Regions from separate parts of the Actinopolymorpha sp. B11F2 genome, predicted to be linked through region 2. Evidence: predicted binding sites of a transcription regulator. Region 2 holds the regulator's gene; the other holds the start of a gene.
The links. The regulator HrcA, encoded in region 2, represses chaperone genes, less so after heat shock. The targets are predictions, from matches to a motif close to TTGGCACTCGNNNNNNNCGAGTGCCAA.

Region 1 (5,571 bases), on a different contig from region 2:
TGACGATCACGACGCCGAACCCGGTCCTCTCGGTGCCGCTGCGTACACCTGACGACGCGGTGGCGTACTTCTCCGCCAGCCTTGCGTTCCACGCTGACGTGTCCGACGTGCAAGCCGCGCTTGACAGTGGGGAGCCGGGGTTCGTCCTCGTCGACTCGCGGGGGCCCGGGGCCTGGACGCAGGCCCACGTCCCGGGCGCTGTGCACCTGCCGACCGCGCAGATCCCGACACGCGCGGGTGCCCTGCTCGATCCAGGCGTACCCGTCGTCACCTACTGCTGGGGACCGGGCTGCAACGGCGCCACCAGGGCAGCGCTCGCCCTTGCCCAGCGGGGATATCGGGTGAAGGAGATGCTCGGCGGGATCGAGTACTGGATCCGGGAGGGATTCGCCGTCGAGACACCTGAGGCCGTCACCGCACAGCAGGCCGATCCGCTGACCGCGCCGGTGCGCAGCCGGTCCTGCGACTGCTGACGTGGACGAACGGCGACGTCAGCTCAGGTGGTCGCGGCCGGCGGGCGCGTCCCAGTCCAGTACCGGCCCGGCAGGAACGATGCGGTACGGATTGAGCTTGCCGAATCCGGTGTAGTAGCCGCGTTTGATCGCCACGAAGTCGGTCGTCTCCTTGAACGCCGGCCGCTGGTACAGGTCCCGTGCGTACGCCCACAGGTGGGGGTAGTCGACCAGCCGGCGCAGGTTGACCTTGAACAGCCCGTAGTAGACGGTGTCGAACCGTGCGAGTGTCACCCAGAGCCGCACGTCGGACTCGGTGATCCGGTTGCCGAACAGGAAACGGTTGCCGGCAAGGCGGCGTTCGAGCGTGTCGAGGGTCTGGAAGAGGCGGTGCACCAGGTTGTCGTAGGTGCCCTGGTCGGGTTCGTTGCCGATCACATAGACGGCGTTGTTGATGTCGTCGTAGAGCGTTTCGTTGAGCGTGTCGATGTCGGCACGCAGCCGCGGTGGATAAAGGTCCGTCCCGTCCTCGGCCAGACCCTCGAACTGGGTGGCCAGATCGATCGTCAGGTCCGGGAAGAAGTTGCTCACGATCTTGTGCGTCTGCTTGTCCCACAGCGCCGGGACCGAGACATGCCCGGGATAGTCGGGGTGGGTCGCGTCGTAGGCCTGGCGGAGCAAGGTGAAGCCGTTCACCGGATCCGGGCCGGTGTCCTCGCGAAACGCCCAGCCGCGGCCATCCCGCTCCCCGTGGACGTAGGACGCCGAAACGAGGTCGGAGAGGCCGGCGAGCTTGCGCACGATGGCCGCACGTTGTGCCCATGGACAGCTCCAGGCGAGGTACAGGTGGTAGCGGCCTGGCTCGGCCGGATACTCGGTGGACCCGTCGGAACTCAGCCGGCCGCGGAACGGATAGAGGTCGAGTGGCCGCTCGAACCCGTCCTCGCCGAACTTGGCGCCCTTGACCGAATAGGTGCCATATGCGTCGTAATCGACCGGACTCGCGTACGCGGCGTCCTGCGATTCCTGCGTGGAGCTCATAGCGACGAAAACACCCCCGGCCGCCTCGTTAGTCCCTCCCGGTCCCGGTCGCAGGACGGGTCCGCTCTCGCGGCGGCGCCCGCTTTTGCCGGACGTGCTCTTGATACCGAGGCGTGTTGGGTGAAGGTGCCCCTCACGCGGGTGTCGGGTCGACGAGCAGGGCGAGGGTGCCCTGCTCGCTGCGGGTGACGACGACCGTGGCCGCACGGGGTCCGCGGACTCCCAGCCGTTTGCGCAGCGTCTGCGGGTCGACGTCGACTCCCCGCTTCTTCACCGTGAGGTTCCCGACCTCTCGGTTCCGGAGCTCACGCGTCAACACCTTCAGGTCGTACGGAAGGACGGCGACGATCCGGTAAGCGGACGCGAAGGGCGTCGACACCAGCTGGTCAGACGTGAGATAGGCGATCTTCGGATGCAGCAGGGATCCGTCGACCAGGGGAGCGACGCCAGTGACGAGCCCGGCGCGGATGACCGCGCCGTCGGGTTCGTAGAGGTACGCCAGCGGAGGCGAGACCGGCGCGGCTCCGGGGTCATCGGCATCGGTCATCGTCACCCGGTCGGCCCACCCGCCTGTCTGCCCCGCCCACTCGCCGGCCTCACCCGCCGGCACTCCGCCCGCCGGGAGGACGGTCGCACGGCGGCGGTCGCCGTCCCCGGTCCGCAGCCGCCCTGCCCACAGGGCGGCCTCCTTCACCTCACCGCCGACGCTGATCCACTCCGCTTCGACGCCGGCCGGGATCAGCCGGTGCGGGATGATCGGCGCGGTTTTCACGCAGGCGTCGCCCCGCAGCAGTTCCTCGACGAACGACCACGGCGGCGAATAGCCCGCAGGGTCGAAGATCCGCCCGCGAAGAGAGCGCCGGGCCGGGTCCGCCACGGCTGCGGAGTACGCCGCACGGTCCACCTCGCGCGCATCCGCCTGCTCGACCGACGCGTGCCCGGCCAGGTCCAGCTCGGCGAGGTTGGCGCGGGCGATGGCCACTGTCAGCGGGTCCGTGTCGACGCCGGTGACCTGGACGCCGGCCCGGGCGAGGGCGATCAGGTCCCCGCCGATGCCGCAGCAGAGGTCGACGATCCGGGCACCACGTTCCGGGGACGACTCAGGGCCTGGCCCTGTCGTTTCCGGAGCGATCGTCTCCGGAGGGTCCAGGCGGCAGTCGGCATCGACAATGCGCCCGGCCCGGTACGCCGCCACCGCGCCGGTCGTCGCCTGCTCCAGGCCGTCCCGGGTGAAGAACATCCTGCCCGCATCCTCGCCCCACTTGGCATGGGCACGCCGTCGAAGCGCGGCCTGCGTCATCGCCGCCGCCACCAGGTCGGGGGGATGGCGGCGCCGCAGCCGGGTCCCTAGTGCGATCGCTGTGTGTTCCTCGTACGCCGTGCACGCTTCCGCGAGGAGATCACGGCCGGCTGGCGTGAGCAGGTCCCGGAACGTCTGGAGATCCACGAGGACACTCCTTCCGCGATCCGGGACGCGACACGCCACGCCATCTGGCACTCGGGTTGACCGAGTGCTAAGAGACCGCCTAGATTCTGAGTTGGCACTCTCGACCTTAGGGTGCCAACCAACAAGCCCGCGACGAGGCGGCCGGCACCCGCGACGACGGCTCGCCACACGTCGCGCCATAGGTGAAAGCACAGCCACCCGTGACATCCCGTGAAGGGGGAGGTCAACAAGTGTCGGTCTCCATCAAGCCACTCGAGGACCGGATCGTCGTCAAGGCGCTGGACGCCGAAGAGACGACGGCGTCGGGACTCGTGATCCCCGACACCGCGAAGGAGAAGCCCCAGGAGGGTGAAGTCCTCGCGGTCGGGCCTGGTCGCATCGACGACAACGGCAAGCGCATCCCGCTCGACGTCAGCGTCGGCGACAAGGTGATCTTCAGCAAGTACGGCGGCACCGAGGTCAAGTACAGCGGCGAGGATCTCCTGATCCTCTCGGCTCGTGACGTCCTCGCTGTCGTCACCAAGTGACACCAGGTCGCGGACTCACGCGCGTGGGGTCGTCGCAACACAACCTGTCGACCCCGAAGTCAATACCAGCAACCAACCGATGACCTGACGACTGACACCGCCCCGGCGGCCTCCACATACCGGGGCGCCGGGGCGGTGTCGTGGAAGGACACACATACCCATGCCGAAGATCCTGGAGTTCGACGAGAACGCGCGGCGCGCCCTGGAGCGCGGCGTCGACGCTCTCGCGAACACCGTGAAGGTGACGCTTGGGCCACGCGGCCGCAACGTCGTCATCGACAAGAAGTGGGGCGCACCGACCATCACCAACGATGGCGTCACGGTGGCCCGTGAGGTGGAGCTCGAGGACCCGTTCGAGAACCTCGGCGCCCAGCTCGTCAAGGAAGTTGCGACGAAGACCAACGACATCGCCGGGGACGGCACCACGACGGCGACGGTGCTGGCGCAGGCGATGGTCCACGTCGGCCTCCGGGCCGTCGCCGCCGGCGCCAACCCGATGTCGCTCAAGAAGGGCATCGACGCTGCCGTCGAGGCGATCAACACCGAGCTCCTCGAGCAGGCCAAGTCCGTCGACACCAAGGACGAGATGGCCCACGTGGCCGCGATCTCGGCCCAGGACAAGACGATCGGGCAGCTCATCGCCGAGGCGTTCGACAAGGTGGGCAAGGACGGTGTGATCACCGTCGAGGAGTCCAACACTCTGGGCACCGAGCTCGAGCTCACCGAGGGCATGCAGTTCGACAAGGGGTTCATCTCCCCGAACTTCGTGACCGACGCCGAGCGCCAGGAAGCTGTCATCGAGGATCCGTACATCCTGATCAACCAGGGCAAGATCTCCTCGATGGCCGACCTCCTGCCGCTGCTGGAGAAGGTCGTCCAGGCGAGCAAGCCGCTGGTGATCATCTCCGAGGACGTCGAGGGTGAGGCGCTCGCGACGCTCGTCGTCAACAAGATCCGCGGCATCTTCAACTCGGTCGCCGTCAAGGCGCCCGGATTCGGTGACCGCCGCAAGGCGATGCTCGAGGACATCGCGACGCTCACCGGCGGCCAGCTGGTGGCGCCCGAGCTCGGCCTCAAGCTCGACCAGGTGGGGCTCGAGGTCCTGGGTACCGCCCGCCGGGTCGTCGTCACCAAGGACGACACGACGATCGTCGACGGCGGCGGTTCCGCCGACGACGTGGCGGCCCGGGTCGCGCGGATCAAGGCCGAGATCGACCAGACCGACTCCGACTGGGACCGCGAGAAGCTCCAGGAGCGGCTCGCCAAGCTCGCCGGTGGTGTCTGTGTGATCAAGGTCGGCGCCGCTACCGAGGTGGAGCTGAAGGAGAAGAAGCACCGGATCGAGGACGCGGTCTCCGCGACCCGTGCCGCGATCGAGGAGGGCATCGTCACCGGCGGTGGCGCCGCCCTCGTCCACGCGGCCGTCGCTCTCGACAAGGTGTCGGCCAACGGTGACGAGAAGATCGGTGTCGATCTCGTCCGCACCGCGGTGCTGGAGCCGCTGCGGTGGATCGCCGAGAACGCTGGTGCCCAGGGCTACGTCGTCGTGGAGAAGGTGCGCGAGGCGGGCAAGGGCAAGGGCTACAACGCCGCGACCGGCGAATACGGCGACCTGACCGCACAGGGCGTCATCGACCCGGTGAAGGTGACCCGCTCGGCGCTCGCGAACGCGGCGTCGATCGCGGCCATGCTCCTCACCACGGAGACGCTCGTCGTCGACAAGCCCGAGGAGCCTGAGCCGGCACCCGCGGGTGCGGGCCACGGCCACGGCCACTGATCGGCGAGAAGTACAGAAGGGGCCTCTCCTGCGCGGAGGGGCCCCTTCTCCGTTGACTGGATGAGGTTCAGCGCGCCGGGCGGGACTTGAGGGCGCGAACCTTCACGGTGGCGGTCGTCTCCCGGACGGGACCACCGAGAATGTCGTCGGCCTTGTCCTTGTGGAACGCAATATCGGCGTGGTACTTGATCCGGGCGATCTGGCCGGCCGCGATCTCGACCCTGCGCTCGGCGAAGCCAGGCGTTCCGAACCGCACGGTGTGCGGCCCGGCGGGCAGTGGGTACGCCCAGACCGACCAGCTGGCTCGGCGTTCGTTGCCGTCGATGG
Region 2 (5,571 bases):
AGTCGGATGATCGTTGTGCCACGGCGGCTCAGACACCCCTGTCGTTGAAGGCGTCCCGGATCCGCGAGAAGACGCCTCGGCGTTCGGACGAGAACTGGCCGGTCGCCTTCTCCTCGTCCCTTAGCCTGGCGAGCTCGGTGAGCAGGTCCCGCTGTGCCGCGTCGAGCTTCGTCGGCGTCTCCACGACGACGTGGACGACCAGGTCACCGCGATGCGAACCGGACAGATGAGGTACGCCTCGACCGGTGACGACCAGGCGCTGCCCGGACTGCGTGCCAGGCTTGACGTCGACCTCGACGGTGTCGTTGTCGAGCGTCTCCAGCGAGATCGTCGTGCCGAGCGCCGCGGCCGTCATGGGCAGCGTCACCGAGCAGTGCAGGTCGGCGGCGCGCCGGGTCCACACCTCGTGCGGGGCGACCTGGATCTCGACATACAGGTCGCCGGCGGGACCGCCGCCGGGGCCCACCTCACCCTGGCCGGCCAGCTGGATCCGGGTGCCGTCGTCGACGCCGGCGGGGATCCGGACGGCGAGGGTACGCCGGGACAGCACCCGGCCCTCCCCCGCGCACTCAGGGCACGGGTTGGGGATGATCGTGCCGAACCCCTGGCAGCGGGGGCACGGCCGGCTCGTCATGACCTGGCCGAGGAAGGACCGTTGGACGGAGCTGATCTCGCCGCGACCCTCGCAGACCGAGCAGCTGGTGGGTGTCGTGCCTGGGGCGGCGCCCCTGCCCGAACAGCTCCCGCAGACGACGGCCGTGTCGACCTGGACCTCCTTGACGGCGCCGTACACCGCCTCGGCCAGATCGACCGAGAGGCGCAGGAGCGCGTCCTGGCCACGGCGGGTCCGGGGTCGCGGCCCGCGGGCGGTCGTGCCGCCGAAGAACGCGTCCATGATGTCCGTGAACGAGAAACCCTGCCCGAATCCCGCACCTTGTCCAGCCGCACCGAGCGGATCGCCCCCCAGGTCGTAGACCTCACGCTTCTTCGGGTCCGACAGGACCTCGTAGGCGCGGGTGACCTCCTTGAAACGCTCGTGGGTCTCCGGATCCGGGTTGACGTCAGGGTGCAGGGTGCGCGCCAGCCGGCGGTAGGCCTTCTTGATCTCCTCCGCGGACGCGTCGCGCCCGACTCCGAGGAGTTCGTAATAGTCCTGGCTCATGCTGTGGGTGGCCTCTTGCACTGACTCATTCCCTCGAGACTCATCTTCCTTAAGACCCCGCTGCCTCATTGAGAAGCTATTCCTCAGCGAGGATCTGACTGACATATCTGGCGACCGCCCGGACCGCACCCATCGTGCCCGGATAGTCCATCCGGGTGGGTCCGACGACACCCAGGTGGGCGAGTGTCTCGTCCCCAGGACCATAGCCGGTCGCGACAACGGAGGCCGCGGCCAGCTCAGCGTAGGGGTTCTCATGGCCGATCCGGACCGTGAGGCGGGAGGGAGCGGTCGACTCGCCGAGGAGCCGCAACAGCACGACGTGCTCCTCCAGCGCCTCGAGTACCGGCCGGATCGAGGAGTGGAACTCGTGCCCGAGCGGGATGAGGTTGGCGGTGCCACTGACCGCGATGCGTTCCTCCGGGCGTTCGACGAGGGTCTCGAGGAACGCCGACACGATGCTGGCGACGATCGGCTGGTCGTCGGGCGCGAACGCCTCAGGCAGGTCGACCACGAGCGACTGCACCTCGGCGAGCCGCGCCCCCATGACCGCAGCGTTGAGGCGGGCCCGGACATCGCCCAGCAGCGCGTCTTCAGGGGCCTTGCCGACGTCGACGACACGCTGCTCGACCCGGCCCGTGCTGGTGATGAGCACGATCAGCAGCCGGGTGGTGGACAGCAGCACCAACTCGACATGGCGGACGGTCGACCGGGACAAGGTGGGGTACTGCACGACCGCGACCTGGCGGGTGAGCTGGGAGAGCAGGCGTACGGTCCGGTTGACGACATCGTCCAGATCGACCGCGCCCTCGAGGAACGTCGAGATCGCCCTGCGCTCCGCGCCAGACATCGGCTTGATCGTGCTCAGCCGGTCGACGAACAGCCGGTAGCCCTTGTCCGTCGGGATCCGGCCCGCGCTCGTGTGCGGCTGGGCGATGTAGCCCTCGTCCTCCAGCGCGGCCATGTCGTTGCGGACCGTCGCGGAGGAAACGCCCAGGTGGTGCCGGTCGACAAGCGCCTTGGAACCGACCGGCTCCTCGGTGTGCACGTAGTCCTCGACGATGGCGCGGAGGACGGCCAGCTTCCGTTCGTCGAGCATGGAGCCCGCACCTCCTCGCGTCACGGTTGACCTGAGGGTGGGGCAGCGGCATGTGCCTGGCACTCCCCGAACCCGAGTGCCAGTCTACGGGGAGAGGCCCCGAATGTGCGTCCTGAGCGGATGCGAGGCTGTGGATCGTGGACACGAACACGCACGGATGGACCGAGGTCGGGCCGCGCTGCTTCGCCCGCCGCTACCCGTCGTACGACCTCACGATCGGGGCGGTCGTGGGTGCCGACGGCATCCTGGTGGTCGACACCCGGGCAAGCCTGGGCGAAGCCGACGAGTTGCGCGCTGACCTGCGTCGCCTCTCCCGCGCGCCGGTGCGCTGGGTGGTCGACACCCACTGGCACTTCGATCACTGCTTCGGCAACGCCCGGTTCGCCGACGCGGTGATCTACGGCCACGAGTCCGTGCCCGCGAGGCTCGAGGCGCGGGCCGACGGCGTGCGTGCCGAGCTCTCGGCGCGGTCCGCAGAATGGGCCACGGAGATGGCCGCACTGGAGGTGGTGCCGCCGGGACGGACCTTCGCGTCGGTCGCGATGGCCGATCTCGGCGACCGGGTGGTGGAGCTCGTGCATCCGGGACGCGGCCACACCGACGGCGACGTCGTGGTCCGGGTTCCCGACGCCGACGTGGTCTACGTGGGAGATCTCGTCGAGGAGTCCGGCCCGCCGTCGTACGGCGACGACTCGTACCCGCTCGAGTGGGGTGCGACGCTCGACGTGGTGGCGGGACTGTTGACGACGCGGACAGCGGTCGTGCCCGGGCATGGCGCTGTCGTGGACCATGCGTACGTCGGGGAGCAGCGCGGCGACCTCGTGGGCGTCGCCGGGACGATCCGCCGCCTGGTCGAGGAACGGGTGCCGATCGAGCGGGCGTGGGAGGCAGCCGAGTGGCCATGGTCGCGGGAGGCTTTGGCCGAGGCGATCCGGCGGGGGTACACACAACTGCGCGACACTCGCGGACGGCGGACACTGCCGCTCGTGTGAGGCGGCTACCCTCGCTCTCCATGGCCGGATCCTCACCTCCCGCTGACCGTTACGGACCTGACGTTCTCGAGAGCGACTGGCGGGCGCCGAAGCGCGGGCGCTCGGTCGACGTCGCCGTCGAGCCCGACATGGTGGTCGAGGACGCGACGACCGGCTTCTGCGGCGCGGTCGTCGGCATCGAACGCACACTCGTGGTGCTCGAGGACCGGTTCGGCGCCCGGCGAAGCTATCCGTACGGGCCCGGGTTCCTGCTGGAAGGGCGGCCGGTCGTTCTGCGTCCGCCGGCCACGGGAGCCTCGGCGGCGGGTGGACCACGGCGCACGGCGTCAGGGTCGATCGCGGTCTCGGGTGCGCGGGCCCGCGTCGCCCGGGCGAGCCGGATCTACGTCGAGGGCCGCCACGACGCCGAGTTGGTCGAGAAGGTCTGGGGCGACGACCTGCGGATCGAAGGCGTCGCGGTGGAGTACCTCGAAGGAGTCGACGACCTCGCGAGTGTGGTCACCGAGTTCGCGCCCGATGCCGACCAGCGGCTCGGCGTGCTCGTCGACCACCTGGTGCCTGGCAGCAAGGAGAGCCGGATCGCCGCGGAGGTGGCGGCCGGGCCGTTCGGTGCGTACGTGCTCGTCGTCGGGCATCCGTTCGTGGACATCTGGCAGGCCGTACGCCCAGAGCGGCTGGGGCTCGACGCCTGGCCACGGATTCCGCGGGCGACACCCTGGAAGCACGGGATCTGCGCGGCACTGGGGTGGCCGCACGCCGAGCAGGCGGACATCGCGCAGGCCTGGCGACGGATCCTGGGAGGTGTCCGGACCTACCGCGACCTCGAGCCGGCACTGTTGGGTCCGGTGGAGCAGCTCATCGACTTCGTGACCGTGGGCGGTCCGGCGGACGCTGCTTCGTGATCACCGCGCCGAAACCGGGCACGTCGCCGGGGGCGGTCGTCAGGTGCGGTCGTCAGGTGCGGGCCGGCTCTGTGCTCCACCCCAGCAGATCGCGTACGACCGCGTCGGCAAGGAGGCGACCTCGACTGGTGAGCACGGCGCGACCGGCGGCCAGAGCTGAGGCCTCCAGCAGGTCGTCAGCGGCCGCTCGCTGGGCGGTCTCGACGCCTTCTGGTCCGAGGACGTCGAGGGCGAGGCCGGCTGCGAGGCGGAGTTCCAGCATGATCCGTTCGACCCTCCGGTCGGCCGGGTCGAGGGTTTCGCGGGCGTGCGCGGGGCTCGCGGCGGCGGCGAGGCGTTCGGCGTATGTCAAGGGATGCTTGACGTTCCACCAGCGGACCCCGCCGACGTGGCTGTGCGCGCCGGGACCGACGCCCCACCAGTTGCCGCCGGTCCAGTAGAGGAGATTGTGGCGGCAGCGGGCGTCGTCAGACCGGGCCCAGTTCGACACCTCGTACCACGAGAAGCCTGCCCTGCTGAGGGTTTCGTCGGCTTGCAGGTAGCGGTCGGCCAGGACGTCATCGTCCGTGGCGGCGAGCACACCACGGCGGATCTGGCCGGCCATCCGGGTGCCCTCTTCGATGATGAGGGAGTACGCCGAGATGTGGTCGGCACCGGCGGCGACGGCCGCGTCAAGGCTGGCTTGCCAGTCGTCGTCACTCTCGCCCGGCGTGCCGTAGATGAGGTCGAGGTTGACGTGTGCGAATCCCGCGGCCCGTGCGTCGGAGACGCATTCTTCTGGGCGGCCGGGTGTGTGCTGCCGGTCGAGCGTCGCGAGCACGTGTGGACGGGCACTCTGCATGCCGAACGAGATCCGGGTGAATCCCTGCGTACCCAGGCGTTCGAGGGAAGAATCGTCGACCGACTCGGGGTTGGCTTCGGTCGTCACCTCGGCGTCGGGGGCGAGGCCGAACTCGGCGTCGACGCTCCGCAGGACCCGGCCGAGGTCCTCCGGCGGGAGGAGGGTCGGCGTGCCGCCTCCCACGAAGACGGTCGAGACGAGAACGTCGGCATCACCGAGGACCTTGCGGGCAAGCCGGACCTCGTTGATCGCCGCGTCGGCGTACGACGTGCGGGAGGCACCGGGCGCCGTTCCGAGCTCGTCGGCCGTGTAGGTGTTGAAATCGCAGTAACCGCACCGGGTCGCGCAGAACGGCACGTGAACGTAGATCCCGAACGGTCGCGCGGCGATCTCCGCGAGGGCTGGCCCCGGAAGAGCTCCGTCCGCGGGAGCCGGATCGCCGTCGGGCAATGTGGAAGGCACCCACCCATTGTCCGTCGTCCGCATTTTGGCGGCCCTTGGTGCGGCCGGCAGCCTGGACGATGCACGCCAAGTCCCCACGATGCATGCCGAATTTGCCGCGCATTGTGGAGAATGAT

Region 1: the regulator HrcA is predicted to act here: its motif matches at 2,985-3,011, upstream of groES (co-chaperone GroES).

Annotation. Positions count from the first base shown of each region.
Region 1 is NZ_JBEFTX010000009.1:129,728-135,298, reverse strand. Features, by position in the region: gene ABN034_RS17860 (rhodanese-like domain-containing protein) at 1-473, shown strand, start outside; gene ABN034_RS17855 (glutathione S-transferase family protein) at 492-1,493, opposite strand; gene ABN034_RS17850 (class I SAM-dependent methyltransferase) at 1,627-2,940, opposite strand; gene groES (co-chaperone GroES) at 3,171-3,467, shown strand; gene groL (chaperonin GroEL) at 3,628-5,244, shown strand; gene ABN034_RS17835 (hypothetical protein) at 5,312-5,571, opposite strand, start outside.
Region 2 is NZ_JBEFTX010000005.1:79,451-85,021, forward strand. Features, by position in the region: gene ABN034_RS11265 (histidine triad nucleotide-binding protein) at 1-22, opposite strand, end outside; gene dnaJ (molecular chaperone DnaJ) at 29-1,162, opposite strand; gene hrcA (heat-inducible transcriptional repressor HrcA) at 1,239-2,258, opposite strand; gene ABN034_RS11280 (MBL fold metallo-hydrolase) at 2,396-3,250, shown strand; gene ABN034_RS11285 (DUF3097 domain-containing protein) at 3,271-4,152, shown strand; gene hemW (radical SAM family heme chaperone HemW) at 4,205-5,455, opposite strand.